DNA from 3 places in the Cronobacter condimenti 1330 genome. Region 1 is predicted to be linked to each of the others. Evidence: predicted binding sites of a transcription regulator. Region 1 holds the regulator's gene; each other region holds the start of a gene.

Region 1 (4,215 bases):
GTGGCTGGAACAGCGCATTCCTGACTGGTTAACCCCTTATCTGGACCGATAAATGATCATTCCCTGGCAAGAAGTCGACCCTGAGACGCTGGATCGCCTGATTGAAGCCTTCGTCTTGCGCGAAGGCACCGATTATGGTGAACATGAACGCTCGCTTGAGCAAAAGGTCGCCGATGTGCGGCGTCAGTTGCAAAGCGGCGAAGCCGTTCTGGTGTGGTCCGAACTGCACGAAACGGTCAATATCATGCCGCGCTCGCAGTTTCGCGGTTAATCTTGCCAGGCGGAGCCTTGCCCCGCCGCTTCAGGGAGTTGTCTCGCTATGTCTGCCAAACATCCGGTCATCGCTGTCACGGGCTCCAGCGGCGCGGGAACCACCACTACCAGCCTCGCGTTTCGTAAAATCTTTGCACAATTAAACCTGCGCGCCGCCGAGGTCGAAGGCGATAGCTTCCATCGCTACACGCGCCCCGAAATGGACATGGCTATCCGTAAAGCGCGCGATCTGGGCCGTCACATTAGCTATTTCGGCCCGGAAGCGAACGACTTCGGCCTGCTGGAGCAAACTTTTGTCGAGTACGGCCTGACCGGTACAGGGCAGTCGCGCAAATACCTGCACACCTACGATGAGGCAGTGCCGTGGAATCAGGTGCCAGGCACGTTTACGCCGTGGCAACCGCTGCCGGAACCGACAGACGTGTTGTTCTACGAAGGGCTACATGGCGGCGTGGTAACTCCGCAAAACGACGTGGCGAAACATGTGGATTTGCTGGTGGGCGTGGTGCCTATCGTCAACCTGGAGTGGATACAAAAGATGATCCGCGATACCAGCGAGCGCGGCCATTCCCGCGAGGCGGTGATGGACTCTGTCGTGCGTTCGATGGAGGATTACATCAACTACATCACGCCACAGTTCTCTCGTACGCATATCAACTTCCAGCGCGTGCCGACAGTGGATACGTCCAACCCGTTTGCCGCCAAAGGCATCCCGTCGCTTGATGAAAGCTTCGTCGTCATCCATTTCCGTAATCTGGATAATATTGACTACCCGTGGCTGCTTGCGATGCTGCAGGGTTCGTTTATTTCCCACATCAATACGCTAGTGGTGCCGGGCGGGAAAATGGGGCTGGCGATGGAGTTAATTATGTTGCCGCTGGTGCAACGACTGATGGAAGGCAAGCAGATCGACTGAGATCATGCCCGGTGGCGCTGCGCTTACCGGGCCTACAAAGACAGTTAGCGTGTGAACGGGTCAGCGAAGCGCCGCCCGCCGCGCCATTACCCTTCGATAACTTCGTAAGAGTGCGTGATATCTACGCCTTTACCGAGCATCAACGCGACCGAGCAATATTTCTCCGCCGACAGATCCACCGCACGCGCGACCGCCGCCTCTTTCAGGGCCTTGCCCGTCACCACGAAATGCAGATTGATATGTGTGAACAGACGCGGCGCTTCTTCGCGACGCTCAGAGGTCAGCTTCACTTCACAATCGGTCACGTCGTGACGGCCTTTTTGCAGAATAGAAACCACGTCAATCGCGCTGCAACCGCCAGCGGCCATCAGCACCATTTCCATCGGGCTCGGCGCTTTGTCGCCGGAGTTGCCGTCCATCAGAATCTGGTGGCCGGATGCGGACTCACCCAGGAAGGTTAAGCCTTCCACCCATTTCACTCGTGCATGCATGATTATCACTCCAGGGCATTCATTTTCCTGACAGATTACGCGGGCGCGTCGTCAGAGGCAATGGAAGGCGACCTGCGTCAAGCTGAAACGAGACAACAGGAGACACCTGATAAAAGCTATGCTAAAACAGTCTGGATGCAGCGGCGATACATTGATGTTACGCATGTATGCAGAGGAGAAGACAATTTATCGGCTGCGACGTCCACGGACAGCCAACTTCCCTGGACGCGGGAAGATGATGATTGCAAAGCCAGACAGGGGTTACGCGCCCTGTCTTTGGAGCCAGTTTAAAACAGAGGATAACCGCGCATGGTGCTTGGCAAACCGCAAACAGACCCGACTCTTGAATGGTTCTTGTCTCATTGCCACATTCATAAATATCCATCTAAGAGCACGCTGATTCACCAGGGTGAAAAAGCGGAGACGCTGTATTACATCGTCAAAGGCTCAGTGGCAGTGTTGATCAAAGATGAAGAGGGCAAGGAGATGATCCTCTCGTACCTGAATCAGGGAGACTTCATCGGCGAACTGGGTTTGTTCGAGGAAGGTCAGGAACGCAGCGCCTGGGTTCGCGCTAAAACTGCCTGTGAAGTGGCTGAGATCTCTTATAAAAAATTCCGTCAGCTGATTCAGGTAAACCCGGATATTCTGATGCGTCTCTCCTCACAGATGGCGCGTCGTCTGCAGGTCACCTCTGAAAAAGTCGGTAACCTGGCGTTCCTCGACGTGACAGGCCGCATCGCGCAGACGCTGCTGAATCTCGCAAAACAGCCGGACGCCATGACCCATCCGGACGGCATGCAGATCAAAATCACCCGTCAGGAAATCGGTCAGATCGTGGGCTGCTCCCGCGAAACCGTGGGCCGTATCCTGAAAATGCTTGAAGATCAGAACCTGATCTCCGCGCACGGGAAAACTATCGTGGTTTACGGAACCCGCTAAGGTTCCTGAAAAAAACGGCGTGTCGCTTCGGTAACACGCCGTTTTTGTTTCTATACTTCTCCCCTATGTGGCGTCGTCTTATCTATCACCCTGAAATCAATTACGCTTTGCGGCAAACACTGATCTTAAGCCTGCCGGTGGCGGTCGGGTTGATGCTGGGCCACTTACAACAGGGATTACTCTTCTCACTGGTGCCCGCCTGCTGCAACATCGCTGGTCTCGACACCCCGCATAAACGTTTTTTCAAACGCCTTATCATCGGCGCCTCGCTCTTCGCGCTTAGTAGTCTTGCGGTACAGTTTCTGCTGCTACAGGCGGTGCCGCTGCCGCTTATTTTGCTGATGCTGGCGCTGTTGCTTGGCGTCACGGCGGAAATCAGCCCGCTTCACGCGCGCCTGCTGCCCGCGTCGCTCATCGCCGCCATTTTCACCCTAAGTCTCGCCGGGAATATGCCCGTCTGGCAGCCGATGCTGCTCTATATCCTTGGCACGCTCTGGTACGGCGCGTTCAACGGCTTCTGGTTCTGGCTGTGGCGCGAGCAGCCGCTGCGTGAGTCGCTAAGCCTGATTTATAAAAGCCTCGCCGACTACTGCGAAGCAAAATACAGTCTGCTGACGCGCCACACCGACCCGGAACAGGCGCTACCGCCGCTGCTGGTGCATCAGCAAAAAGTGGTGGATCAGATAAGCCAGTGTTATCAGCAGTTGCAGATGCTGGCAGCTACCCGGCAGAACGGTTACAAGCGCCTGCTGCGCTCGTTTCAGGTGGCGCTCGATCTTCAGGAGCATATTTCGGTCTCGCTGCATCAGCCAGGCGAAGTACAAAAACTGGTGGAGCGCAGCCACGCCGAAGAAGTGCTGCGCTGGACAGCCCAGACCGTGGCCACGCGTCTTCGCACGCTCTCAGACGACATTCTTTATCACCGCTATTCGCACCGCTTTTCAATGGATAAACAGGTCGCGGCGCTGGCGAAAATCGCCCGCCAGCACCCGGATAACCCCGTCGGACAGTTCTGCGAATATCACTTCAGCCGTATCGCACGCGTGCTGCGCACCCAGCGTCCGCTTTATGCCCGCGACATGATGGACAGCGGCCAGCGACGTTTGCCGCTGTTACCTGCCCTGAAAAGCTATTTGTCGCTCAAATCCGCCGCGCTACGCACTTCGGCGCGACTGGGCGTAATGCTGGCGGCGGCCGGTCTGCTGGCGAGCGTGTTTCAGCTGCCAAAACCCTACTGGATCCTGATGACGGTTCTGTTCGTGACGCAAAACGGCTATGGCGCGACGCGCGTGCGCATTCTGCATCGTGCGGGCGGGACGCTGGCGGGGTTGATTATCGCGGGCATTACGCTTCACCTGAAGGTGCCACAGGGCTATACGCTGCTCGGCATGCTGCTGGTGACGCTCATCAGTTATCTCATCATCCGGCGCAACTACGGCTGGGCGATGATCGGCTTTACCGTGACGGCGGTCTATTCGCTACAACTTCTGACGCTGAACGGCGAACAGTACATCGTGGCGCGCCTGATAGACACGCTGACGGGTTGCCTTATCGCCTTCGGCGGTATGGTCTGGCTTTGGCCGCAGTGGCAAA
Region 2 (4,215 bases), 2.1 Mb from region 1:
CTTAAACCTTATGTCTATAAAGACAAAGGCTCACTCGTGTCACTGTCGAAATTCTCGACCGTGGGTAGCCTGATGGGTAACCTGATGCGCGGCTCTATGATGATCGAAGGACGTATTGCACGCTTTGTGTATATTTCGCTTTATCGTATGCATCAGATTGCACTGCACGGCTACTTCAAAACGGGCCTGATGATGCTGGTCGGCAGCATCAACCGGGTGATCCGCCCGCGCCTGAAACTGCACTAAGTCTGAATCAGCCCCGGTGTAATACACGCCGGGGCTGATGACATTTTATTTCTGACCCGCTTTCCCTTCAGACTCCTCTCAATCCGCTGATCTCTGCCACAAAATCCCGCTTTTTGGGTCGTTTTCCGATTTGCTATACGCCATCTCAATTGCAAAATTGTTACCAATTGCACAGCCGGGAGGAATTCCTGTGAATAAATCAATGTTAGCGGGTATTGGTATTGGGGTGGTTGCTGCGCTTGGCGTGGCGGCAGTGGCCAGTCTGGATGTGTTCAGCCCTTCGCCGAAATATGCCCAGGTAGTTTCTGCCACGCCTATCAAAGAGTCGGTAAAAACGCCGCGCCAGGAATGCCGTAATGTTACGGTGACGCACCGCCGTCCGGTACAGGATGAAAACCGCCTGACCGGTTCGGTACTGGGTGCTGTCGCAGGCGGCGTTATCGGCCACCAGTTCGGCGGCGGTCGCGGTAAAGATGTCGCTACGGTCGTGGGTGCACTGGGCGGGGGCTACGCAGGCAACCAGATCCAGGGCCACCTTCAGGAAGGGGACACCTACACCACGCAGCAGCAGCGCTGTAAAACCGTTTATGACAAATCAGAGAAAATGCTGGGCTATGATGTGACATACCGCATCGGGGATGAGCAGGGCAAAATTCGGATGGAAAACGATCCGGGCAGCCGTATTCCGCTGGACAGCAATGGTCAGCTGGTGCTGAACCAGAAAACCTGAAAATAACATGGCGTCATAAACAAAAAGCCCCTCTCGCACTCAGACGGAGGGGCTTTTTTTACCTGTACCCGCGCAACGGTGCAGGAAGGCTGAATAAGAAAACGCTCATGTTCCACGAGGCAGCAAAACATGAGCGTTTGAATTACATAGCATTGTGTTGTCTGAACAAAATAAAACCAGTGATCAGCACTGATAAAAATGCATAAAGAATGGAACCACCGCAGAACAACCAAAGGCCAAATAACAATGTTATTACTATTAGCACCTTAAATAATGGTAATAGCAAAGCCATGTTCATCTTCCTTCTGTAGGTGTATAGCCAAAAAGCGTCTCTTGTCTTCCATATTTGAAACTCGATACACCACGGATACTGTGTGGAAAAAAACCTCGTCCCTGCACGGCCCCGTCTTCATGACGTCAATAACTCCAATTCTAATAATTGATGGTGCTAATTAATTAGCACACGAATAATCATTTCTTTGACCGTACAAGAGTAGCTACTCTGGAGGATATATTTGCCAGTTTTTACCTATTAATAAACGGCACTGAAACGGGCAGGGAAAAAGGGAAAGTATTCATGTAGTTAATGGATTAAAGCGTGAGCGACAGGCGCCGCTCACGAAGGCAGTAGCAATTATTGAATAAGCTGCGGCCATAACCGCATAGTCATATTCACAATCTGAATCAATTCTTCCGGGGTGGCGCCTTCACGTGCGCTCACAGACATCCCGTGAACCAGGCAACTGATGAAGCGGACCAGCGCAGGCAGGTTGCAATTTTCCGCAATTTCATTTTTCGCCTGACGCTCGCTCAGAAAACGCAGCAGAATAGCTTCGCGCTGCGTATGACGCGCTTTCAGCGTGGCGGCAATTTCCTCAGAGGACGCAGCAAGCGCGGCGGACGTCGTTACCATGAAGCAGCCGGCTGGCGTCTCTTTACTGGCAAAGCAGTTCGCGACGGCACACAGATAATCGTGCAGCGCTTCATCGACACGTTTGTCGGTGCAAAACAGTAACGTTTCCTGTTGATGCGCAAAGCGCGCGATATAGCGATCGAGTACGGCGCGGAACAACCCTTCTTTGTTGGTGAACTCCGCATACAGCGTTGGCGCTTTGGCCCCGGTTGCTTCTACCAGATGCGCCAGCGACGTGGCTTCGTAACCGTGCTGCCAGAATAGTGCCATGGCCTTATCAAGCGCCGCTTCCCTGTCGAACACTTTTGGACGGCCACGGCTTTTTTTTGCGCAACTTTTGGCTTCTGTTGTCATAGTGCCGTTTAACCTCTTGTGAAAACCTGCCCTCAAAATACCCCTTTTTGCACCAGGAGTACCAGTAAAACCGGGTGGTCAGCGCAGTGGACGCCGTATGGAACAGCGTGGAATTAATAAAATAATGATCATTAAAAAATAATATTGACATGTGATGTAGATCACAACTATCATTTCCTTATCGATCGTTAATTAATAATTTTAACGACCTCTGTCACCCATTTTGCATGAATGATAAACAAGGTTACCCCTATGAAAAACGTTAAAATGCTGTTCGCTGCTGCCGCGCTGAGTTCATTGCCTTTCGCAAGCTTTGCTGCCGTTCAGGTGCAATCTGCGCCGGCAGGTCAGCATAAAGCGGGCACCATCTCCGCGAGCGCCGGTACTAATCTGTCATCGCTGGAAGCTGAACTTGCGCAAAAAGCAGATGCGGCGGGCGCAACATCGTTTCGTATCACCTCCGCTAACGGTGATAACACCCTTCACGGCACCGCCGTACTTTATAAATAAGCCTTACGTACACACAGCAAAAGGCCCTGTCTTCGGACAGGGCCTTTTTATTTGCGCATCAGATAGCGTTCGTTGACGGGGCAGGCAATGGCACAGTGACGTTGACCGGCACGCCGGAGCGCAGGCGCAGCGCGTGCGCCATCACGTCACGGTCAGTTTGCGCGGCGGACTGAAAACGTTGCAGTCTGGCATCCAGCACGATGGGTAGCGTCTTCGGGTCGTCCTCAATACGTTTTGAGAGCGGCTGGTGCACCTCAACCAGATGACGCCCGTCGGGCTCCACTGACGCCTTCACCGGCGCATTAATAATATTGACGCGCGTACCGACGGGCACCACGCTGAATAAATGTTTGATATCGTCATCACGCAGGCGAATACAGCCGGAGCTGACGCGCATACCAATGCCGAAATCAGCGTTGGTGCCATGCAGCAGATATACGCCCCCGTAGGCCGCAAGGCGAATGGCATGATGGCCCATTGGGTTATCTGGCCCCGCAGGCACCACGGGCGGGAGATCAATACCCTGTGCTTTATACCGCGCGCGGATATTCGCCGTCGGTGTCCAGGTCGGGTTAGCGCGTTTTTGCGAAACAGAGGTCTGCATCGTCGGGGTTAGTGTGTCGCCATCCAGCTGGCCGATGCCAATCGGATAAACCGTGACGCTATTTTCACCCGGCGGGAAGTAATAGAGCCGCAGTTCGGCAAGATTAATCAGAATGCCTTCACGCGGCGCATCGGGCAGCAGCATCTGGCGCGGGATAGTCAGTACGCTGCCTGCACGCGGCACATAAGGATCGACGCCAGGGTTGGCCTGCAACAGCGCCAGAAACCCGACGTTATAGCGTTTAGCGATGGCTTCCAGCGAGCCGCCATCGTCCGCCACCGTATGGTAAAGCGTCTCGCCAATAAGCCGACTGCCTGCCGACGGTAACGGATAGGTGTTCGCGAGCGCGTGGCTTGCGCCAAACGTCACACTCGCTGCGAAAGCCAGCCACGACAGCCAGCGGGTAAAACGCACATGTTCTCTTTTCATTTACCGCACCCAGAGAGAAGTTTTGTTATTGATTAATAAAGAGAGAAGTATGGCGGGGCTTCGTCCAGAGAAACCCTGGACGAATGCAAAGGATTGTAAAGTTACGCCCCGGTAGCGGGGCGTAGAGGATCAGGGAAGGGTATGTTCAGCAAGTTGCGCCATAAACTGACGCACCCACTCCATGCGGTTTTTGCGCTCTTCCAGCTCGCGGAAGAATTTCAGACGCGTCGGGCCGTCGAGGCGGTAATGTTGCGGCTCTTTTTGCAGAAGACCGATAAGCCAGCCCGGATCGATATGGTTCTTCTCGGCAAACTCAATCGTGCCGCCTTTCTCATTGGCTTCGATTTTACGCACGCCAAGTTTCTGCGCCTGCTGGCGCAGCGCGGCGATATCCAGCAGATTGCGCGCCGGGTCCGGCAGCAGGCCGAA
Region 3 (4,215 bases), 550 kb from region 1:
GCGCCAATGCCAAACAGTTTGCTTTCCACCGCGTCGATGTGGTGCGCCGGATTGAGCTTCTCGCTTATCACTTCATCGAGCGCTGAAAGCAACCGCTGGCGCGGCGCCAGGCGGTCTACCGGCGTGTCTTTCATGCCGTCAGGGATCCAGATATTCATCACCGAGGGCGTGCCGAGCTGTTCGCCGAACGACGCGGAGACGCGACGGCTTGCCTGGCAGTGTTCAATCCAGAACTGGCGGATCTCCGGGTTCGCATGCGACAGCGTAAAGCCGTCAGCGCTCAGCGGGTGCGAGAAACACGAAGGGTTAAAGTCCAGCCCGAGATGGTTTTCACGCGCCCACGCGACCCAGTTCGCGAAGTGCTCAGGCTTGATCTCGTTGCGTGCAACCGGCGCGTCAGATTCCAGATAAATAGCGTGCAGGTTAAGGCGTTTCGGCCCAGGGATAAGGCTTAACGCCTGGTCCAGATCCGCGCGCAGCTCTTCGGCGTTGCGCGCTTTACCCGGGTAGCTGCCGGTGGCCTGAATGCCGCCGGTAAGCTGCCCCTGCGGATTTTCAAACCCGGCCACGTCGTCGCCCTGCCAGCAGTGCATGGATACCGGCAGGCGGTCGAGCTGACGCAATGCGGCTTCGGCATCGACGCCAACGGCGGCGAAGCGCTGCTTCGCCAGTTCCCAGGCCTGGTTGATTTGAGTGGTCATGCGCAAAGCTCCTTCTTGGTTTGGCGATACGGCGAAACTCGCGCCGCCTGGCGGGCAATCTCGCTGTCAGTCTGAGGATGAAAATGGGTCAGCGGCTGGCTTGCAGTGACGATGCGGCGAAACGCGTCAACGTCGGGAATGTCATCCAGCGCCATAAGCTGGCAGCCGATGTTGCCGAGCGTAGAGGCCTCTACCGGGCCGGCCATGACGGGAATGCCGCAGGCGTCGGCGCAGAGCTGATTTAAGAACTGATTCTGGCTGCCGCCGCCCACGATATGCAGCACCGTGAACGGGCGCCCGCGCAGGGCGGTCAGTTCATCGAGTACGCGGGCATACAGCAGCGCCAGGCTGTCGAAGATACAGCGCGCCAGCGCCGCCGGGGTATCAGGCACCGGCTGGCCGCTTTCACGGCAGGCAGCCTCAAGCTCGCGGCTCATGTTTTCCGGGTTGATAAAACGGTCGTCGTTGGGGTTCACCACAAAGCGGCAGGCCGGTAGCGCGCGGGCCTCGTCAATAAGCGCAGGCAGGTTGTCGACCGCCTGCTCTTTGCATACGCGTTGCAGCAGCCACAATCCCATAATGTTCTTCAGCACCCGGTAGCGCCCTTCAGCGCCGCCTTCATTGGTGATGTTGGCGGCCAGCGCGTTGTCGCCGGTGTACGGCGTTTTGCTTTCAAACCCCATCAGCGACCAGGTGCCGGAGGAGAGATAAGCCGCCTCCTGGTTTTCCAGCGGCGCGGCGATGACGGCGCTCGCAGTATCGTGGGTGGCGACGGAGACCACAGGAATGTCAACGCCCTGCGCGCTGCGCCAGTAGCCGATAACGTTGCCCGGATGCGTTGGCGTACCGAGCCAGTGCGCCGGCACGCCTGCCCAGTCGAGCAATGTCTCGTCCCAGTTATCGGTGCCGATATTCATCATCTGCGTGGTAGTGGCGTTGGTGTAATCCCAGTTCAGCACGCCGGTCAGGCGGTAGCAGAGGTAGTCGGGGATAAGCAGCGCATGCGCCACGCGCCCGACCAGTTCCGGCTGCTGTTCCACCAGCGCGCGGAACTGATAAAGGGTGTTGAAGGGCAGAAACTGAATGCCGGTGCGGCGATAGATCTCCTCGCGGCCCACCTGTTGCTGCGCGCGGGCCATCACGCCGTCGGTGCGGCTGTCGCGGTAAGAGACCGGCAGGCCGACGCGCTCGCCATGTTTATCCAGCAGCACAAAATCTACACCCCAGGTGTCGATGCCAATGCTGTCGATAGGTGTGCCGCACGCGCAGGCTTTTTGCAGGCCGGTGCGCACTTCACGCTCCAGCGCATCGACATCCCAGGTGTCGAAACCGTCCACGCGGCGCAGGCCGTTGCCAAAACGGTGGATCTCCTGAAGCGTCAGGCGCTGTCCCTGGCTGTCGTAGCAGGCCAGCATCACACGGCCGCTGGAGGCGCCCAGGTCGACCGCGACGCTATGGCGAATAGTCATGATGGGGGTCCTTGTTGGAATCTCTGATGCCAGTCTAGGGAGCGGCGCGGTGGCGCACCTTCATCCCACTGACAGCGCGTTACCGGCGCTGGCAAGGAAGCAAAGATGAACGTGAGGAAGTTCACAGAACGGCGTTTGAGCACGCGGCAGGCAGGGGTGTGAGCCGCGCCGCATTTCCAGAAATTTCACGACGTTTCTTAAAAAAGCGACGTGCTTTGCGCGTTTTGACGTCGAAAATTTAAGGTGTAAGTGAGAACCGTTATCTACTATCAGGCAGGTTTCACTGAAAGCGGGGTCGATGATGACGGTACTACAGGGTATTGATTTTTTCCCAACCGGCGCGGCGTCGGTCACCATTGAACCGCGTTTGCCGCAGGCGGCTTTTCCTGAGCATCACCATGATTTTTATGAAATTGTCATCGTCGAACACGGTACCGGCACGCATGTGTTCAACGGTCAGCCGTATACCTTAAGCGGCGGCTCCGTCTGCTTTGTACGCGATCACGATCGCCATTTATATGAACACACTGAAAACCTCTGCCTGACGAACGTGTTATATCGTTCTCCGCAGGCGTTCAGTTTCCTGTCAGGGCTTGAAAAGCTCCTGCCGCAGGAGCAGGACGGGCACTACCCCTCGCACTGGCGCGTGAGCCAGCAGACGCTGCATCAGGCCCGCCCGCTGGTGGATCAACTGGAGGTGCTGCGCGAGAGCAGCGATGTGCACACCATCGCCAGTATGGAAATGCTCTTTATGCAACTGCTGATCCTGCTGCGTCGCGGCAGCCAGGCGCAGGGCACTGGTCATGCCGATGAGCGGCTGAATCAGCTGATCGCCTGGCTTGAAGAGCACTACGCGGAAGATGTCTGCTGGGAACAGCTCGCTGACCGCCATATGCTCTCGCTGCGCACGCTGCATCGTCAGCTTAAACAGCGCACCGGCCTGACGCCGCAGCGTTATCTCAACCGCTTACGGTTGATGAAAGCGCGCTATTTGCTTCGCCACAGCGAAGAGAGCGTTACTGATATCGCCTATCAGTGCGGCTTTGGCGACAGCAACCATTTCTCCACGCTGTTCCGGCGTGAGTTCTCCTGGTCGCCACGCGACATTCGTCTTGGGCGAGACGAGCAAATGCAGTAACGCGAAGGGAATCACCGTTTTCTGCGGCAAAAAAGGGGATACTTTGCAGCTATTTGCCCCGGAGATGCGCAGTGGCCCCTCAGTTAGTGCTAAGGAAAGCGGATTTCTTCGCCACGCCCACCCAGCCGGTGGTGGTGGCGGATCGCTATCCGCAAAATGTCTTTGCCGAGCATACCCACGAGTTCTGCGAACTGGTGCTGGTGTGGCGCGGCAACGGGCTGCACGTGCTGAATGACCGCCCTTATCGCATTACCTGCGGCGATCTCTTTTATATCCGCGCGGAAGACCGCCACAGTTACGAGTCGGTCAACGATCTGGTGCTCCACAACATTATTTATTGCCCGGAAAGGCTGCAACTGAACGTTAACTGGCGCGATCTGCTGGAAAACCCGCACGGTAACAACGGCGATCCGCGCTGGCGGCTCAGCAGTCAGGGGATGGTGCAGGCGCGACAGGTCATCGACCAGCTTGAACATGAAAGCCCAAAGCATGACGCGCTCTCGCACTGTTTGTCCGAAAGCCTGTTCTTGCAACTGGCGATTACGCTGCGCCGTCATCGCTATCAGGCATCGAGCGGCGCGGGGCCGGGCGAAGGAGAGAAACTCGATCTGCTGATGGCCGCACTTGGTAACAGCCTTGACGTGCCGTTCGACCTCCAGCATTTTTGCAGCCACTACCAGATTGCCGAGCGCCCGCTGCGTCAGCTGTTCCGTCAGCAGACGGGCATGACCATCAGCCAGTATTTGCGTCAGTTGCGCATCTGCCAGGCGCAGTACCTGCTGCGCCACTCCGAGCTACTGATTAGCGATATCGCCGCGCGCTGCGGCTTTGAAGACAGTAACTATTTCTCAGTGGTGTTTACGCGCGAAACGGGCGTGACGCCACGGGTGTGGCGTCAGCAGTGCGG

Evidence for each region. Region 1 encodes CRP, which controls carbon source genes, mostly activating them, when cyclic AMP is high. Its sites were predicted from a motif close to ATGTGANNNNNNTCACAT; they were not measured.
Region 2: a site for CRP is predicted at 2,393-2,410, ahead of bhsA (multiple stress resistance protein BhsA). Genes of this name have one in related genera too.
Region 3: a site for CRP is predicted at 2,327-2,344, ahead of rhaS (HTH-type transcriptional activator RhaS). Genes of this name have one in related genera too.

Annotation. Positions count from the first base shown of each region.
Region 1 covers NZ_CP012264.1:3,988,160-3,992,374, forward strand. The annotation lists gene AFK62_RS18360 (hydrolase) at 1-52, shown strand, start outside; gene AFK62_RS18365 (YheU family protein) at 53-271, shown strand; gene AFK62_RS18370 (phosphoribulokinase) at 320-1,189, shown strand; gene AFK62_RS18375 (OsmC family protein) at 1,276-1,680, opposite strand; gene crp (cAMP-activated global transcriptional regulator CRP) at 1,990-2,622, shown strand; gene AFK62_RS18385 (YccS/YhfK family putative transporter) at 2,688-4,215, shown strand, end outside.
Region 2 covers NZ_CP012264.1:1,721,025-1,725,239, forward strand. The annotation lists gene AFK62_RS07900 (NAD(P)/FAD-dependent oxidoreductase) at 1-246, shown strand, start outside; gene AFK62_RS07905 (glycine zipper 2TM domain-containing protein) at 437-976, shown strand; gene AFK62_RS07910 (TetR/AcrR family transcriptional regulator) at 1,611-2,243, opposite strand; gene bhsA (multiple stress resistance protein BhsA) at 2,496-2,753, shown strand; gene ldtC (L,D-transpeptidase LdtC) at 2,812-3,786, opposite strand; gene mfd (transcription-repair coupling factor) at 3,916-4,215, opposite strand, start outside.
Region 3 covers NZ_CP012264.1:194,212-198,426, forward strand. The annotation lists gene AFK62_RS00930 (L-rhamnose isomerase) at 1-701, opposite strand, end outside; gene rhaB (rhamnulokinase) at 698-2,170, opposite strand; gene rhaS (HTH-type transcriptional activator RhaS) at 2,472-3,308, shown strand; gene rhaR (HTH-type transcriptional activator RhaR) at 3,380-4,215, shown strand, end outside.